4 regions of the Streptococcus sp. 9.1 genome follow, and region 1 is predicted to be linked to each of the others. Evidence: predicted binding sites of a transcription regulator. Region 1 holds the regulator's gene; each other region holds the start of a gene.
What was found. Region 1 encodes Rex, which represses fermentation and respiration genes when NADH is low (regulators of the CRP and FNR family bind a similar motif). Its sites were predicted from a motif close to TTGTGAANTANTTCACAA; they were not measured.
Positions count from the first base shown of each region.

Region 2: the regulator Rex is predicted to act here: its motif matches at 2,274-2,291, upstream of lpdA (dihydrolipoyl dehydrogenase).
Region 3: the regulator Rex is predicted to act here: its motif matches at 2,121-2,138, upstream of pflB (formate C-acetyltransferase).
Region 4: the regulator Rex is predicted to act here: its motif matches at 1,908-1,925, upstream of H7T93_RS04480 ((S)-acetoin forming diacetyl reductase).

Region 1 covers NZ_JACLQS010000006.1:77,224-81,116, reverse strand. The annotation lists gene H7T93_RS05960 (ribose-phosphate diphosphokinase) at 1-814, shown strand, start outside; gene H7T93_RS05955 (cysteine desulfurase family protein) at 818-1,930, shown strand; gene H7T93_RS05950 (DUF1831 domain-containing protein) at 1,932-2,279, shown strand; gene H7T93_RS05945 (redox-sensing transcriptional repressor Rex) at 2,422-3,081, shown strand; gene H7T93_RS05940 (gamma-glutamyl-gamma-aminobutyrate hydrolase family protein) at 3,074-3,769, shown strand; gene radC (RadC family protein) at 3,827-3,893, opposite strand, start outside.
Region 2 covers NZ_JACLQS010000001.1:257,542-261,434, forward strand. The annotation lists gene H7T93_RS01165 (thiamine pyrophosphate-dependent dehydrogenase E1 component subunit alpha) at 1-672, opposite strand, end outside; gene lpdA (dihydrolipoyl dehydrogenase) at 777-2,117, opposite strand; gene H7T93_RS01175 (CsbD family protein) at 2,676-2,879, opposite strand; gene H7T93_RS01180 (Asp23/Gls24 family envelope stress response protein) at 2,965-3,525, opposite strand; gene H7T93_RS01185 (DUF2273 domain-containing protein) at 3,540-3,710, opposite strand; gene amaP (alkaline shock response membrane anchor protein AmaP) at 3,722-3,893, opposite strand, start outside.
Region 3 covers NZ_JACLQS010000005.1:37,042-40,934, forward strand. The annotation lists gene H7T93_RS05125 (peptidase) at 1-860, opposite strand, end outside; gene dinB (DNA polymerase IV) at 982-2,088, opposite strand; gene pflB (formate C-acetyltransferase) at 2,356-3,893, shown strand, end outside.
Region 4 covers NZ_JACLQS010000004.1:30,354-34,246, reverse strand. The annotation lists gene lepA (translation elongation factor 4) at 1-609, opposite strand, end outside; gene H7T93_RS04485 (hypothetical protein) at 731-895, opposite strand; gene H7T93_RS04480 ((S)-acetoin forming diacetyl reductase) at 996-1,760, opposite strand; gene H7T93_RS04475 (rhodanese-like domain-containing protein) at 1,973-2,266, opposite strand; gene ndk (nucleoside-diphosphate kinase) at 2,268-2,681, opposite strand; gene H7T93_RS04465 (cobalamin-independent methionine synthase II family protein) at 2,848-3,893, shown strand, end outside.

The DNA.
Region 1 (3,893 bases):
TGTTCGTGGGGACGATATCTATATCATCCAATCTACTAGCAACCCTGTTAACGACCACCTTTGGGAATTGCTCATCATGATTGATGCCTGCAAACGTGCCAGTGCTAACTCTGTCAACGTTGTTATGCCTTACTTTGGTTATGCACGTCAAGACCGTATCGCTGCGTCACGTGAACCAATCACTGCTAAATTGATTGCCAATATGCTAGTTAAAGCTGGTGTCAATCGTGTTTTGACGCTTGACCTTCACGCTGTCCAAGTTCAAGGATTCTTCGATATCCCAGTAGACAACCTCTTCACAATGCCTTTGTTTGCTGAATACTACAACAAAAAAGGATTCACAGGAAGTGATGTTGTCGTTGTTAGCCCTAAAAACTCGGGTGTTAAACGTGCTCGTAGCTTGGCGGACTACCTTGATGCACCAATCGCTATCATTGACTACGCTCAAGATGATTCAGAACGTGAAGAAGGCTACATCATCGGTGAGGTTGAAGGAAAAACAGCAATCTTGGTTGATGATATCCTTAACACTGGTAAAACGTTTGCTGAAGCTGCTAAAATCCTTGAACGTGGTGGCGTTAAAGACATCTATGCAGTAGCTAGTCACGGTCTCTTTGCAGGAGGTGCTGCTGAAGTCCTCAACGCTGCCCCAATTAAAGAAATCTTGGTGACAGATTCAGTTGCAACTAAAGAAAAAGTTCCTACAAACGTTAAATACATTTCAGCAAGTAAGCTAATCGCTAACGCTACTACTCGTATTTTCGAACGTCAACCACTTAGCCCACTCTTTGCTTACACTGCAAACGAGGACTAAGCTATGGTTTATTTGGACAATGCGGCAACAACTCCTTTAAATACTGCTGCTATTTCAGCTATGACACATGTCATGACTGAAACCTTTGGGAATCCATCCAGCCTCCATGCTTACGGTCGACAGGCTTCTAAGGAACTTCGTGAAGCCCGTGAAGAAATGGCCAAACACTTTGGAGTCCCTGCTCGTAAGCTTATTTTCACTTCTGGTGGGACTGAAGGAAACAATACAGCTATCAAAGGTTACGCCCTAGCCAATCAATCTAAAGGTAAGCACCTGATTACAACTGCTATTGAACACCACTCTGTCCTTCACACCATGGCCTACTTGGAAGAGCGTTTTGGTTTTGAAGTAACCTATATTCAACCAGAAAATCAAGTCATTACTGCCCAACAAATCGCTGATGCCTTACGTGACGATACCATTCTGGTTTCTGTTATGTATGCCAATAATGAGACTGGCCAATTGCTTCCTATTAAGGAAATTGGTGACTTGCTTGCCAATCACCAAGCTGCCTTCCACGTCGATGCCGTTCAGGTAGCAGGAAAGCTTCCTATTCACCCAGAGGAACTTGGAGCCAATTTTCTCTCTATTAGTGCCCATAAATTCCACGGACCTAAAGGTGTCGGCTTGCTCTATCATAACGATTTGCATTTTGACAACCTACTTCACGGTGGTGAGCAAGAAGAAAAACGCCGTGCCAGTACTGAAAATCTGGTCGGTATTGCCGGTATGACCGCTGCTTACAAGCATGCTAGTGACCACTACCAAGACAATTACCAGCATGTTGAAACGATTCGTCAGGCCTTTCTAGATTCCCTTACCATTCCTTATGAAATCAATGGTGGAGGACCTAGCCTACCTCACGTCATCAACATCAGTTTTCCTGATAAGGAAAACGGCCCTCTCTTAACCTTGTTAGACCTAGCTGGCTTTGCTGTCTCAACAGGTTCTGCTTGTACTGCTGGAACTGTTGACCCTAGCCATGTCATCCAGGCCCTCTATGGCAAGGATTCTGACAAGCTAAAAACAGCCATTCGCATTAGTTTATCAGAGGAAAATACCGCTGAAGAACTCCAGGCCCTAGCAGAAAAACTTAATCAAATCATAGGAGACTAACATGGCATTTGAAAAAAGCATTCATTTGACTGACTGTAAGTACCGTTACAACATCAGTCCTAATGTCAAAAAATTCACTCTACGTGATACGACTTTTGTGCAAAATAAAATCGGAAACTACGAGTTGCACCGCCTTCTCGAAAAAGTGCCTAACTCAGGCGAAGGTTTCCCACTCAAAATCACTATTAACAAAGACTTGACTGGTTTCAAATTGTCGATTACAGACAAATCTGGCCTTCGTAACGTTAATATCTTTAAAAATGAAGATCATCACATCTTGCAAGAGAAATTCTATTTCTTGATGCAGAGTTTGGTTGATCGTAACGTTTTCGAGCAAGAAGAAGTCTAAACTTCTTTCTTAATACATAGAAATAGCCTATCCTTGTGATAGGTTTTTTATATCGCCTCATCTACACTATTTTGTTGCAATCTTCACAAACTTTTCTTAAAATATAAGAGAATCATACTAATTGAAGAAAGGAAAGCGATCAATGACATTTGAGAAAAACATCCCAAACGCCACTGCCAAACGTCTCTCTCTCTACTATCGTATTTTCAAGCGATTCCATCGTGAAAATATCGACAAAGCAAGCTCTAAACAAATTGCTGAAGCTATTGGGATTGACCCTGCCACTGTTCGTCGAGACTTCTCCTACTTTGGTGAGCTAGGTCGTCGTGGCTTTGGTTATGATGTGAATAAGCTAATGACATTTTTCGCTGAACTCCTTAATGACAATGCGACTACCAAGGTACTCCTCGTAGGTGTTGGGAATGTCGGGCGTGCCCTCCTCCACTACCGTTTTCAAGAGCGCAATCGCATGCAGCTGGTCATGGCTTTTGATACAGATGATAATGAATTAGTAGGGACACAAACCGAAGATAAGATCCCTATCTATGGTATCTCTCAAATCAAGGAGAAAATCGCTCAAGAAGATATCAAAACAGCCATCCTGACAGTGCCATCAGTTAAGGCTCAGGAGGTGGCTGATCTTTTGGTTGATGCCGGAATTGAAGGCATTCTCTGCTTCTCTCCAGTTAACCTCAATCTTCCACGCCATGTGGTGGTCCAATATGTAGACTTGACTAGCGAACTACAAACCCTACTCTATTTCATGAAAGAAGAAGAAAAATCAAGGAGAAACAATGACTAAACCAATTATCGGAATCACTGCCAATGTAAGGCCTAATCCAGCCCATGAAGACATCAACTGGTCCTATGCCCCATCTGGCTTTGTAGAAGGAGTTCAAAGAGCCGGTGGCCTAGCAATCCTACTACCAGTATCCGATCCTTCGGAAGCCAAGACCTACATCTCCATGATTGATAAGCTTATCCTGATCGGTGGGCAAAACGTTGACCCTAAATTCTACAACGAAGAGAACCATGCCAGTGAAGATGACTTCTTCCTCGAACGGGATATCTTTGAAATGGCACTCATCGAGGAAGCCACTAAGCAGAAGAAACCCATCTTTTCAATCTGTCGTGGAACCCAACTCATGAACGTCGCACTAGGTGGTAGCCTCCATCAAGATATTGAGCATCACTGGCAGGACAAGCCGTCTGATTACCTCTACCATGAGATGATTGTTGATGAGAACAGTAAGTTGGCAGAAATCTACGGAAGTGAAACCTCTATCAACTCCTTCCACCATCAAAGTATCAAACACTTGGCCTCTGACCTTCGTGTCATTGCGCGTGATCCTGAGGACAACACAGTCGAAGCTGTTGAGTCAAATAGTCCAGACCTTCGCTTTCTTGGTGTACAGTGGCACCCAGAGCTTCTCCTAGACAAACGTGAAGAAGACCTCAAACTCTTTGAATACGTCGTTAACGAACTTTAAAAGCAACTGAGACTGCACTCAGTTGCTTTTCTCTTGTCTTTTTTCCATCGGCTCAATCTAAAGCTCAAAATCCTCCCTCTCCTCACGAAAAGAATAATAGGTCGATTTGCCAACAATCAGATGA
Region 2 (3,893 bases), on a different contig from region 1:
AGAACCTGATGAATACCATTGTGGTGTTGATTCTGCAAAAAGGTTGTTTTCATTTACAAATACCACAGGTAGATTCCAAATAGAGGCCATGTTTAAGCACTCATGAAAATTACCTTCATTGGCAGCACCATCACCAAAGAAACATACAGCAACATCATCAGTCTTTAGATATTTGTTGCGCATAGCAGCCCCAGTCGCAAGACCAAAGCCTCCGCCTACCATACCATTAGCACCAAGGATTCCTTTATCCAAGTCAGCGATATGCATAGAGCCACCCTTACCTTTACCAAGCCCAGTAGACTTACCAAAGATTTCAGCCATCATTTTTTTAAGGTCTCCACCTTTAGCCACACAGTGTCCATGTCCTCGATGTGTGCTAGTAATGTAGTCTTTATCAGTCAAGTTAGCACATACCCCAGTCGCAATAGCTTCCTCACCTGAGTAAAGGTGAACAAATCCTGGAATTTGACCGATTGAAAAGAAATGTCGTGCATTTTCTTCAAAATTTCGAATATCCCACATAGTCTTATACATGGATTTAGCCTCTTCTTTTGAAACATTTTCCACACCAAGATCATGGGCAGTTTGAACCTTAACTTCTTCCTTGGTTAAGGTTTGTCCCTGATGTTTTTCTTTCATTAGGGCTTGTGGCAATTCTTGATAATGTGTCATATTGTTTCCTCCTTCTATAGAGAGCTTTATAAAAAACAAATATTATTGACAGATATATAGATTTGAAAAAATGAGAATGGCTGTGCTAAACCTATCCATCGACCTTAGGACCTTAAAATCAGTCTTACAACTTCCTGAACCAATTCAGAAATTGTTGGATGTGCAAAAATTGTCTTATCAAGCTGATCAAGTGTTCCTTCAGCATCATTCAAGACAATCAAGGATTGTAGAATATCAGTTGCATGTGGACCAACGATAACGGCACCTAATAGTAGTTGATAGCGTTTTTCGGAGACAATTTTAACAAAACCTTTTGCTGAATTAGACGCAATGGCTCGACCATTATAAACATAAGGAAGTTGACCAACTGATATATCATATCCTTGTTGTACCGCCTCCTCTTCTGACAAGCCAAAGGAAGCAATCTCTGGCGTTGTAAAGAGAGACCGTGGAACACTTGAATTATCAACCGGTTCCTCAGCCTGACGACAAATGGCTCGAACAGCTTTGATTCCCTCGCTACTAGCAACATGAGCTAACATATATCCAGGAATCAAATCCCCAATCGCATAAACACCTGATTGAGATGACTCGTAATAACTATCTACCTTAATAAAGCCTTTTTCGGTCAGCTCCAAGCCCATCATTTGGGCTAACTCAATATTTGGCTTACGCCCTGTTGCTACAAGTAAGTTATCATAAGAGTAGGACTTGCCATCTGCTAAAATTACAGCATTTTCTTTAACCCTATCTATGCTAACTCCCTCCAGAATAGTAATTCCAAGTTGTTCCATCTTTTCTCTAATAATGGAACGTGCTTCGTCATCTTCAGTTGCTAAAATTGTTGGTGCAACCTCTATCATTGTCACATCCACACCAAGTGGAGCCATGGCAAAAGCTAACTCAACGGAAATAATACCTCCACCAATGATAACCAAACGTTGAGGAAGTTCCTTTAAGTTGAAAAAGTTATCTGTTGTCAAGTAGTCAACATCGTTAATACCAGGAATAGGAGGAATAAATGGATGACTCCCCGTCGCCAAAATAACAGACTTACCTGAGACTCTTTCACCATTAACTTGGAAGGTTTTATCAGAAATATAAACTGCCTCACCTTCAATATAGGTGATACCTAATTGTTTAAAACTTGATTGAATACCAGACTGTAGTGTTGCTACGACTTGATCTTTGCGAGCAACAAGTTTTTGAAAATCAAGATTATCATTTAAAACTGTCACTCCATACTGAGAGGCTTCTTTAGCAGCTAATAGCCAATGGGCATGTTCAAGATAGGCTTTGGATGGGATACATCCAACGTTCAAACAGGTGCCACCTATGAAGTTTTTCTCAATGACAGTTACCTTTTTACCTAAACGGGCAGCTTCTTCAGCAGCAACATAACCACCAGGACCTGCCCCTATAATGAGAATATCACATTGACTCAAAACAATACTCCTTTCTAGAATGGAAGTCGGCTGTTAGCCGAACCACTTCAAGTAGGACAAAAACTCGGAGATATTTTTGAAAGCGTTTTCTATACTTTGATTATAAAACTAATACTTATGAAAATCAAGTAATTCACTGAAAATGCGATGTTTTGGTGGTGAAAACATTCACAAGTAATGCAAACGTTTGCCATTCCCTATTCGGGATGACGTTAGCACTTATACTTTGCTGATTTTTATAGACACTAGATAAATACAAATCTCCCCCAATCATTAAATAATTCTTCAAAATGTTATAAAAAACACTCTAGCGTCTATAGCTTGGATAAAACTATAGAAATTAGAGTGCTTTTACTATTAGAAAGAATATATGGATTTAAAAAGGAATTTAAATTAATCTAAAGAAAGTTGATTTTTCACCTGAGTAATATCGTAATGTTAAGGATTTGTCATAGTTTTTGGTGTTGTTTTAAAAGTGAGTAGTTAGGAGTAAAACAACCTTAAATTTCTTGTAGAGCAATTTCCATGTTTTAAGTGAAAAATCAATCGATTTTAGAACTATTTATCGTCCTTTTTAACCATATTTTTAACGCCTTCGATAGCCCCTTCAACAGCCTCTTTGGCATCTTCGGCAACTTCTTTAACTTTTGAAACTACTTTTTCAGCAGCTCCTTCTTTTTCAGTTTTTTTATCATCAGTTATTTTTCCGACACCTTCTTTAATAGCGCCTTTAGCTTGATTAAGTTTTTCTTCTACTGACATAGTGTTACCCTCCATTGGAAAATCAGATTATTGAAAATGAACGTTTTTAAACAATTCATTTAAATTTTTTTAGGCATAAAAGAATTTAGTGAACTCTTGGTTCTGCTTTAGCAGTCGCTTCAGAGACAGCTTCAACACCTTCACTAACTTTTTCCTTTGCAGCTGAGAAGCCATCACTCAATCCCTGTTTTGCGCTTTCAAATTTATCGGAAGTAAATTCACTTGTTGATTCAACAACTCCAGTTACTCGATCTTGTAGGCTTACTGAGTCTGCTTCATGTTGCTCTTTAGTCTTGATATCAACAACATCTACATTAACTTCAACCACTTCCAAATCAGTCATCTTAGAAATTTCTGAAACAACAACCTCTTTGATTTTCTTGTATAGTTCAGGAACATTCTTTTGATATTCGACAATTACGTTCAAATCAACAGCAACTTGCTCTTTACCAACTTCAACATTGACTCCGCTTGCAACGTTATCAGTATTGATAAGTTTTTCAGTTAGGTTTGAGAAAAAGCCTCCATCAATAGCCAACAAGCCTGGAATATTTTCTAAAGAAAGACCAATAATTTTTTGAATGACTTTATCTTCGTAGGTCAATTCGCCTTTTACTTCTTCTACTTTTTTTTCTACTTTTGACATATGAATCTCCTTTACTATTTAAATAATTGTTTTTGTTGAATATAATATCCAATTCCAACTCCTAGAGTGGCGCAAATCAAGACAAATAAAGTCTTAAAAAAACCATAGGATAGGATGAAGCAAGCTAAGATAGCACCCGCTAATCCGGAAAGAAATGGATATTGGTATTTTTTAAACCATTCCATTTTTTACTTCCTTACTTTACACGACTAACAGTTTTTTTACGTGGTGGTTTTGGCTTGTATTCTTTTACAGAAATATACAGTTTTACACGATGATTCATTCCAAAAAACTGTGTCAATCCATCAGCAATCTCATCTTTAATTATTTGAGTTCGTTTAATAATGTTGTCTGATGGAAGCATTTGT
Region 3 (3,893 bases), on a different contig from region 1:
GAGTCGCTACTATCTTCAGGTTGATAGTCTGACAAATTCTTATGGATACGTTCGGCGTAAACGGCTCTGCTTCCTGATTCGTCATGGTCGACCAAGGCTTCGGCAAGCTCTTTATAATCTTCTACAGAAATAGTCCAGTTTCCACCATCATCTTTGGTAAGCTTGAAGGTCTTTTCCAGATTATCAGCACCTGTCAAAGGTGTATAGGACATTTCTTTATCAATGTCCTTAAATTGCGTCAAATCACCGTTAAAGTTTTCACCATAAAGGAACTTCGTTGTGAGATCTTTGGCCTTACCCTTTTCCACATCGTTGTTATCAGCTTGATTCCATTGTTTCAACTTGTCAATGTCGTTGTCATAGAGACTCATAAGGAGAGTACGAACAGCAGCTGCAGCTCCATAGGCACTAACAGAACGCGAAGTAAAGGTAACTGTCGCATCATTTCCCTTAACTTTGACATCCTTCAGCTTATAGTCCTGAATCTTACCAATCATATTACGACGGACCTTAAGAAACTTAGAAAGTACTTGAGTTGGTGTCTTGGCATCATAACCTTCAATGTATTTAAACGTATACTTTTCTTCCGGTGTATACCCCTTCTCTTCAATAGTGTCTGCAACCTGTTTTTCAAAGACATTCGTTTCAGTCCATGTTTCGTAATTTTCTCCGTAGAGTTTTGAAAAACCGTTACTTGATTTTCCAAGCATGGTGTCAATCAAAATCGTCGCATCAGCTTTAGCACGTTCTGTCGGAGTTGGTGTCGCCTTTTTCTTCTCAGCTGGTTTATTGGAAGCACAGGCTACAAGAACCAAACAAGCTGCCAGAATCAGTCCTAAATAGGTAAGAACTTTTTTCATTAAGATTATTCCCTCATTTCTATTGGTTACTATTTAAGATAGCATAGGTCTGATGATTCTTCAAGGTCACTTTTCAGAGTATGAAGCAAAACTCTACCTATTATATTGTTTTGTTTCTAAATCATGACTCCAAATCATCCAAATCTAACTGCCTACCCTCTTGGTCCTCTAAACCTGTCAGGGTAACACCTAAGAGACGAACACCACTGCTATTTTCCTCCAGCTGGTCGAAAATGGTGTGAGCAATCCTTTCGATGGTGTCGAAATCCTGGGTCGATTTGTCCAAGGTCATACGCTTGGTTAAGGTTGAGAAATCCGAATAACGGACCTTGATGACAATAATTCGACCGACTTTTTTAGTTTTCTGAGCACTTTCAGCTACTCGTCTAGCATTCTTAGTCAACTCAGCCTTGATGTCATCTTCATTATAAAGAAGCTTGCCGTAGGTTCGCTCACTTCCGATAGATTTACGGACACGATTGGGCCTAACAGGACTATTGGAAATCCCCCTAGCCTTTCGAAAGAGATCAAATCCAAAACGTCCAAAACGATCAATCAGAGCCATCTCAGGAACCTTCAGAAGATCGGCACCGGTGTAGATATCCATGTCATGAAGACGTTCAACTGACTTTTTACCTACCCCATGAAACTTTTCAATAGGGAGCTTTTCCAAAAATTCCTGAGCCTCCTCTGGAAGTACCACCGTCAAACCAGCAGGCTTTTGAAAATCAGAGGCTAGTTTGGCGATAAATTTATTATAGGAAACGCCTGCTGAACAAGTCAGGTGAAGTTCCTGCCAGATATCATACTGGATAAGCTTGGCTACCTTAACCGCCGATTTGACACCAAGCTTATTTATCGTCACATCAAGATAGGCTTCATCGATAGACATAGGCTCAACCAAGTCAGTATAGCGTTTAAAAATCTCACGAATTTGCATCCCTACCTCTCGGTAATGGCTATAATTTCCTGAGATAAAGACAGCATTAGGACAACGTTCATAGGCTTCCTTAGAAGACATGGCTGAATGGACACCATATTTTCTAGCCTCATAATTACAAGTTGATACCACACCACGTCCCCCAGTTTTTCTAGGATCATGACCGATAATAACCGGCTTGTCCTTAAGACTGGGGTCATCCCTCATCTCGACCTGAGCAAAAAAGGCGTCCATGTCAATATGGATGATTTTTCGACTGGTATCATTTATTAGAGGAAACTCTAACATGGCTCCCTGCCTCCTTTCTCAGATTTATTTCATTGTAAAGCTTTTCACATAAAACTTTGGGCCTACAAAGCATTCTCCCCTTATGATACCAAAATCTATCAAAAAACAGAAATTTATAATACAGATTTATCGTTTTCAAAACTGTATTATAAAAGAATGTCTCTAAAAACGGAGTTTTAAAGTTGTGTAAGCGTTTACTGTGTGATAGAATACTTCTAGAGAATGTAACAGATGATTTTGTTACTAGAATTATAGGAGATCCAAACTATGGCAACGGTTAAAACTAACACAGATGTTTTTGAAAAAGCGTGGGAAGGCTTTAAAGGAACTGACTGGAAAGAAAAAGCTAGCGTTTCACGTTTCGTTCAAGCAAACTACACACCTTATGATGGTGACGAAAGCTTCCTTGCAGGACCAACTGAACGCTCTCTAAAAATTAAAAAAATCGTAGATGAAACTAAAGCAGGCTATGAAGCTGAAGGACGCTTCCCAATGGATACTCGTCCAACTTCAATCGCTGACATTGACGCAGGGTACATTTCAAAAGAAGATGAACTTATCTATGGTATCCAAAATGATGAGCTCTTCAAATTGAACTTCATGCCTAAAGGTGGTATCCGTATGGCGGAAACTGCTTTGAAAGAACACGGTTATGAACCAGACCCAGCTGTACACGAAATTTTCACAAAATACGTGACTACAGTTAACGATGGTATCTTCCGTGCTTACACTTCAAACATTCGTCGTGCACGTCACGCTCACACAGTTACTGGTCTTCCAGATGCTTACTCACGTGGACGTATCATCGGGGTTTACGCTCGTCTTGCCCTTTACGGTGCTGACTACTTGATGCAAGAAAAAGTTAACGACTGGAATGCTATTAAAGAAATCGACGAAGAAACTATCCGTCTTCGTGAAGAAGTTAACCTTCAATACCAAGCACTTCAAGATGTCGTTCGCCTTGGTGATCTTTACGGTGTAGATGTTCGTCGTCCTGCCTTCGATACTAAAGAAGCTATCCAATGGACAAACATCGCCTTCATGGCAGTATGTCGTGTAATCAATGGTGCCGCTACTTCACTTGGTCGTGTGCCAATCGTCCTTGACGTATACGCAGAACGTGACCTTGCTCGTGGTACTTACACTGAATCAGAAATCCAAGAATTCGTTGATGATTTCGTTATGAAACTTCGTACAGTTAAGTTTGCTCGTACAAAAGCTTACGACCAATTGTACTCAGGTGACCCAACATTCATCACAACTTCAATGGCTGGTATGGGTGCCGACGGACGTCACCGTGTTACTAAGATGGACTACCGTTTCTTGAACACTCTTGACAACATCGGTAACTCTCCGGAACCAAACTTGACAGTTCTTTGGACTGACAAATTGCCTTACTCATTCCGTCGCTACTGTATGCACATGAGCCACAAGCACTCTTCTATCCAATACGAAGGTGTGACTACTATGGCTAAAGACGGATACGGTGAAATGAGCTGTATCTCATGTTGTGTATCACCACTTGACCCAGAAAACGAAGAACAACGCCACAACATCCAATACTTCGGTGCTCGTGTTAACGTACTTAAAGCCCTTCTTACTGGTTTGAACGGTGGTTACGACGATGTTCATAAAGACTACAAAGTATTTGACATCGATCCAATCCGTGACGAAGTTCTTGACTTTGACACTGTTAAAGCTAACTTCGAAAAATCTCTTGACTGGTTGACTGACACTTACGTGGATGCCCTTAACATCATCCACTACATGACTGATAAGTACAACTACGAAGCTGTTCAAATGGC
Region 4 (3,893 bases), on a different contig from region 1:
GGCTTGGAGAGGCGCTTCAACATCACCTTGAGGTGCAGGAACTTTCTCAACGATTTGTTCGAGAATCTCTTCAATACCAATACCAGCCTTAGCTGACGCAAGCACAGCCTCAGAAGCATCTAGTCCGATAACATCTTCAACCTCTGTACGCACACGCTCAGGATCTGCAGCTGGAAGGTCAATTTTATTGATAACTGGTAAGATTTCCAAGTCATTATCTAGTGCCAAGTAAACATTGGCAAGTGTTTGTGCTTCAATTCCTTGAGCTGCATCCACCACCAAGATGGCACCCTCACAGGCAGCAAGAGAACGTGACACCTCATAAGTAAAGTCCACGTGTCCCGGTGTGTCGATAAGGTGGAAAATGTATGTTTCGCCATCTTTAGCAGTATAGTTAAGCTCAATGGCATTTAGTTTAATAGTGATTCCACGTTCACGCTCAAGGTCCATGCTATCAAGGAGTTGCGCCTGCATCTCACGACTTGACACTGTTTCAGTCTTTTCCAAGATACGGTCAGCAAGCGTTGATTTCCCATGGTCAATATGGGCAATAATAGAGAAGTTACGAATCTTCTCCTGTCGTTGTTTTAATTCTTCAATATTTGGCATTTTTATCTTTCCTAGTTCTTACTTGTGATTATAAAAAAACTAATCGTTACCTTCTATTATACAAAAAAGACAGGCTTTTGCCTATCTCTAATATCTGCTTTCTGACTGCATTTAGTCCTTATTATTTCTTAAAAGTATCGTTGTAGTGCTTATTAATAATTGCTGAACGCTTGTTTTCTGTTGAACTACTTGAAAATGGACCTAAACCACAGGCTAGTACAACAACTCCTAATAGAATAAGGCAATAAAATGGATGCTCAACAATATAGTGTAAAATGTCTGACATAGGAAGGCTCCTCTCAAATCATAATTAATTACGATTATATTATCAGAAATATTATGTTTTATCAAGCAAAAAAGAGAGCCTTTCGCTCTCCCTTTCAATCTTAATGGAATTGCATACCACCATCAACGATGATAGTTTGACCTGTGATGTAGTTTGAGTCAGGTCCAGCAAGGAAGCTAACTGCTGCTGCTACGTCTTCAGGTTCAGACAAACGTTTGAGGGTAATATCTTTAGCAAAAGTTTGCATACCCCATTCATCATCTTTACCAGCATTTTTACCAACTTCGTGGGCAATGTCAAACATCATTGGAGTCTTAACGATACCTGGTGCATAAGCATTGACAGTGATGCCTGAATCAGCCAAATCACGCGCCAAAGTTTGAGTAATACCACGCACTGCGAATTTAGTACCACCATATACAGTCAAGTTAGGGTTACCAACGACACCAGCCTGAGATGTTGCATTGATGATTTTACCACCATGACCGAGTGCTTTAAATTGTGCTTGTGCAGCTTGAGCACCCCAAATAACACCACCGACATTGATGTTAAATGTACGTTGGAACTGTTCTTCAGTAATTGTATCAAGAGGTGTTGTTGGAGCCACACCGGCATTATTAACAACAACATTCAAATCGCCAAAGTGATCAACAACTTTTTGGAAAGCAGCTGCTACTTCAGCTTGTTTAGATACATCAGCTACAACTGCAAATGCTTTATCTGCTGACAATTCAGCAACCGCTTTTTCTGCAGTTTCAGCGTTGTAGTCCAATACTCCGACTTTAAAACCATCTTCAACCAAACGTTTTGCAATCGCAAAACCAATACCTTGACCTGCACCTGTAACAATAGCAACTTTTGACATACGAAATCCTCCTCTACCAATTAGAGTCACTAGCTTAATAAGAAGCCTTATCTCAATTGGAATACGATAAGTTAGTCAAGTTCTGGCAAAGTCATTTTCATAGGCTTTGTCTTAACTCAATTAAAATTCTACTCCTTTATGAAAACGTTGTCAAGTAATTATCAAACTTTTCTGAAAACAAATAAGACCACCCTTGGGTGACCTTATTCCTATTATTCTTCAAATTCAAAACCTAGTGCTTCCATATCGTCCAAGCCACCCAAGTTAGTCACCTTAGTATAGCCTCGCTCTTTAAGAACTGATGCAGCAAATTCTGCACGAGGTCCCATTTTACAATAGAGGTAAATGGAAGCGTCTTTTTCAGCTAGAATGTCAGCAGAGAAAAACTGGGTGTGAGGTATTAAGCGAGCACCCTTTACATGACCTTCTGCATACTCTTCTGGACTCCTGACATCAATTAACAGTCCACCCTTAGCTAAATCAGATTGAATCTGTACTAAATCCATCTTACTCACCAAACCAAATCTGAATTTCTCGAGCCGCAGATTCTTCTGAATCAGAGCCATGAACGATATTCGAAATCATATCCCCATCTGGTGCTGTTGCAAAGTCTCCACGAATCGTTCCAGGTGCAGCATCACCCGGATTGGTTGCTCCCATCATATCACGCCATGACTTGATAACACCAGGGCCAGACATAATACCAATAACTGCCGAGCCACTCATCATGAATTCTGCAATACTAGGGAAAAATGGTTTATCAACCAATTGGGCATAATGTTCTTTAAGACGTTCTTCGTCAAGCATCAGCATCTCCATACGCTCAATAACGAAGCCACGACGTTCAATACGATCAATCACTTGACCAATTAGATGGCGTTTAACAGCATCTGGTTTAATAATAAAGAATGTTTTTTGCATGTTCTCAACCTTCATCGTTTTTTTCCATTTTACCATAGGAAGTATCATTTTGCAGGGTAAAACCTTATATAGTCTTAAACTATGCCCTCAGAAAGAAATTAACTATTTTTCATTAGTCTAGATAAGAAGTACTATAGACATAAATAGACATTTCGAGGTAAATACAATGACAAAATCTAAATTCCAATTAGTCGGTTCTCTTCTTCGTCCTGCGGATCTCCGTAAATATAAGGACGAAATCGAGCATCGTGACGACATCCAGTATCCTTTCTATGATGCCTTTCCTGGTTATCAAGAAACTGAAACTGCAGATATTAAGCAAATTGTGGCTGACCAAAAAGCTAACGGTATTGACATCCTTACTGATGGTGAGTTTGGACGTTCTATGTGGCATTTAGACTTTGTCTGGGGATTTAAAGGAATTGAACGCTACATTGCTGAGCATGGCTACACTTTTAAAGACCATGATGGTGGTCAATATGAAACACGTAAAGATATCGGTATTCGCATCACTGAGCCGCTCTCAGGTAAGAACCACCATTACCTAGATATCTATAAATTGGTTAAGGCTGAAGCTGGTGATGAAGATACCAAACAAACTATCTGGGGTCCTGCTCATGCCTACACTGAACTTGCTATCTTTGACCGTTTGGCTGGTCCTGGACAAGTCTATGAAACAAATGAAGACCTCAGAAAAGGTATCATTAATGCCTATAAAGAATTCTTGGAAGAATACAAGGCTGTCGGTGGAAAAATCGTTCAATTTGACGACTGTCTCTGGGAACTCTTTGACCCATCAAACCCTGCAAGTTTCTTTGCGGAAGGTAATTCTGATTTGGCAGAATTGGCTGATGAGTTTGTAGCTATCAATAACGAGGTTGTAGACTATGCTCACGAAATTGGTTTAACGGTTTGGACACACAACTGTCGTGGTAACTATGAAAGCCGTTCTGCTGCCGAAGGAACTTACGAAGCCATTGCTAAGAAGTTCTTGGCAGAGCAACACTATGATCGTTTCTTCCTTGAGTGGGATAGCGACACCGCTGGTGATATCAAAGCTCTCGAAGCCCTCAAAGACAGCAAAGCTGAAGTTGTACTAGGACTTTTGTCTTCTAAAACTACTGACCTTGATGACGAAGAACGTGTCCTCGATTTGCTTGAAAAAGCGAGTCAAATCCTTCCAAAAGAACGTCTCTTCCTCTCTCACCAATG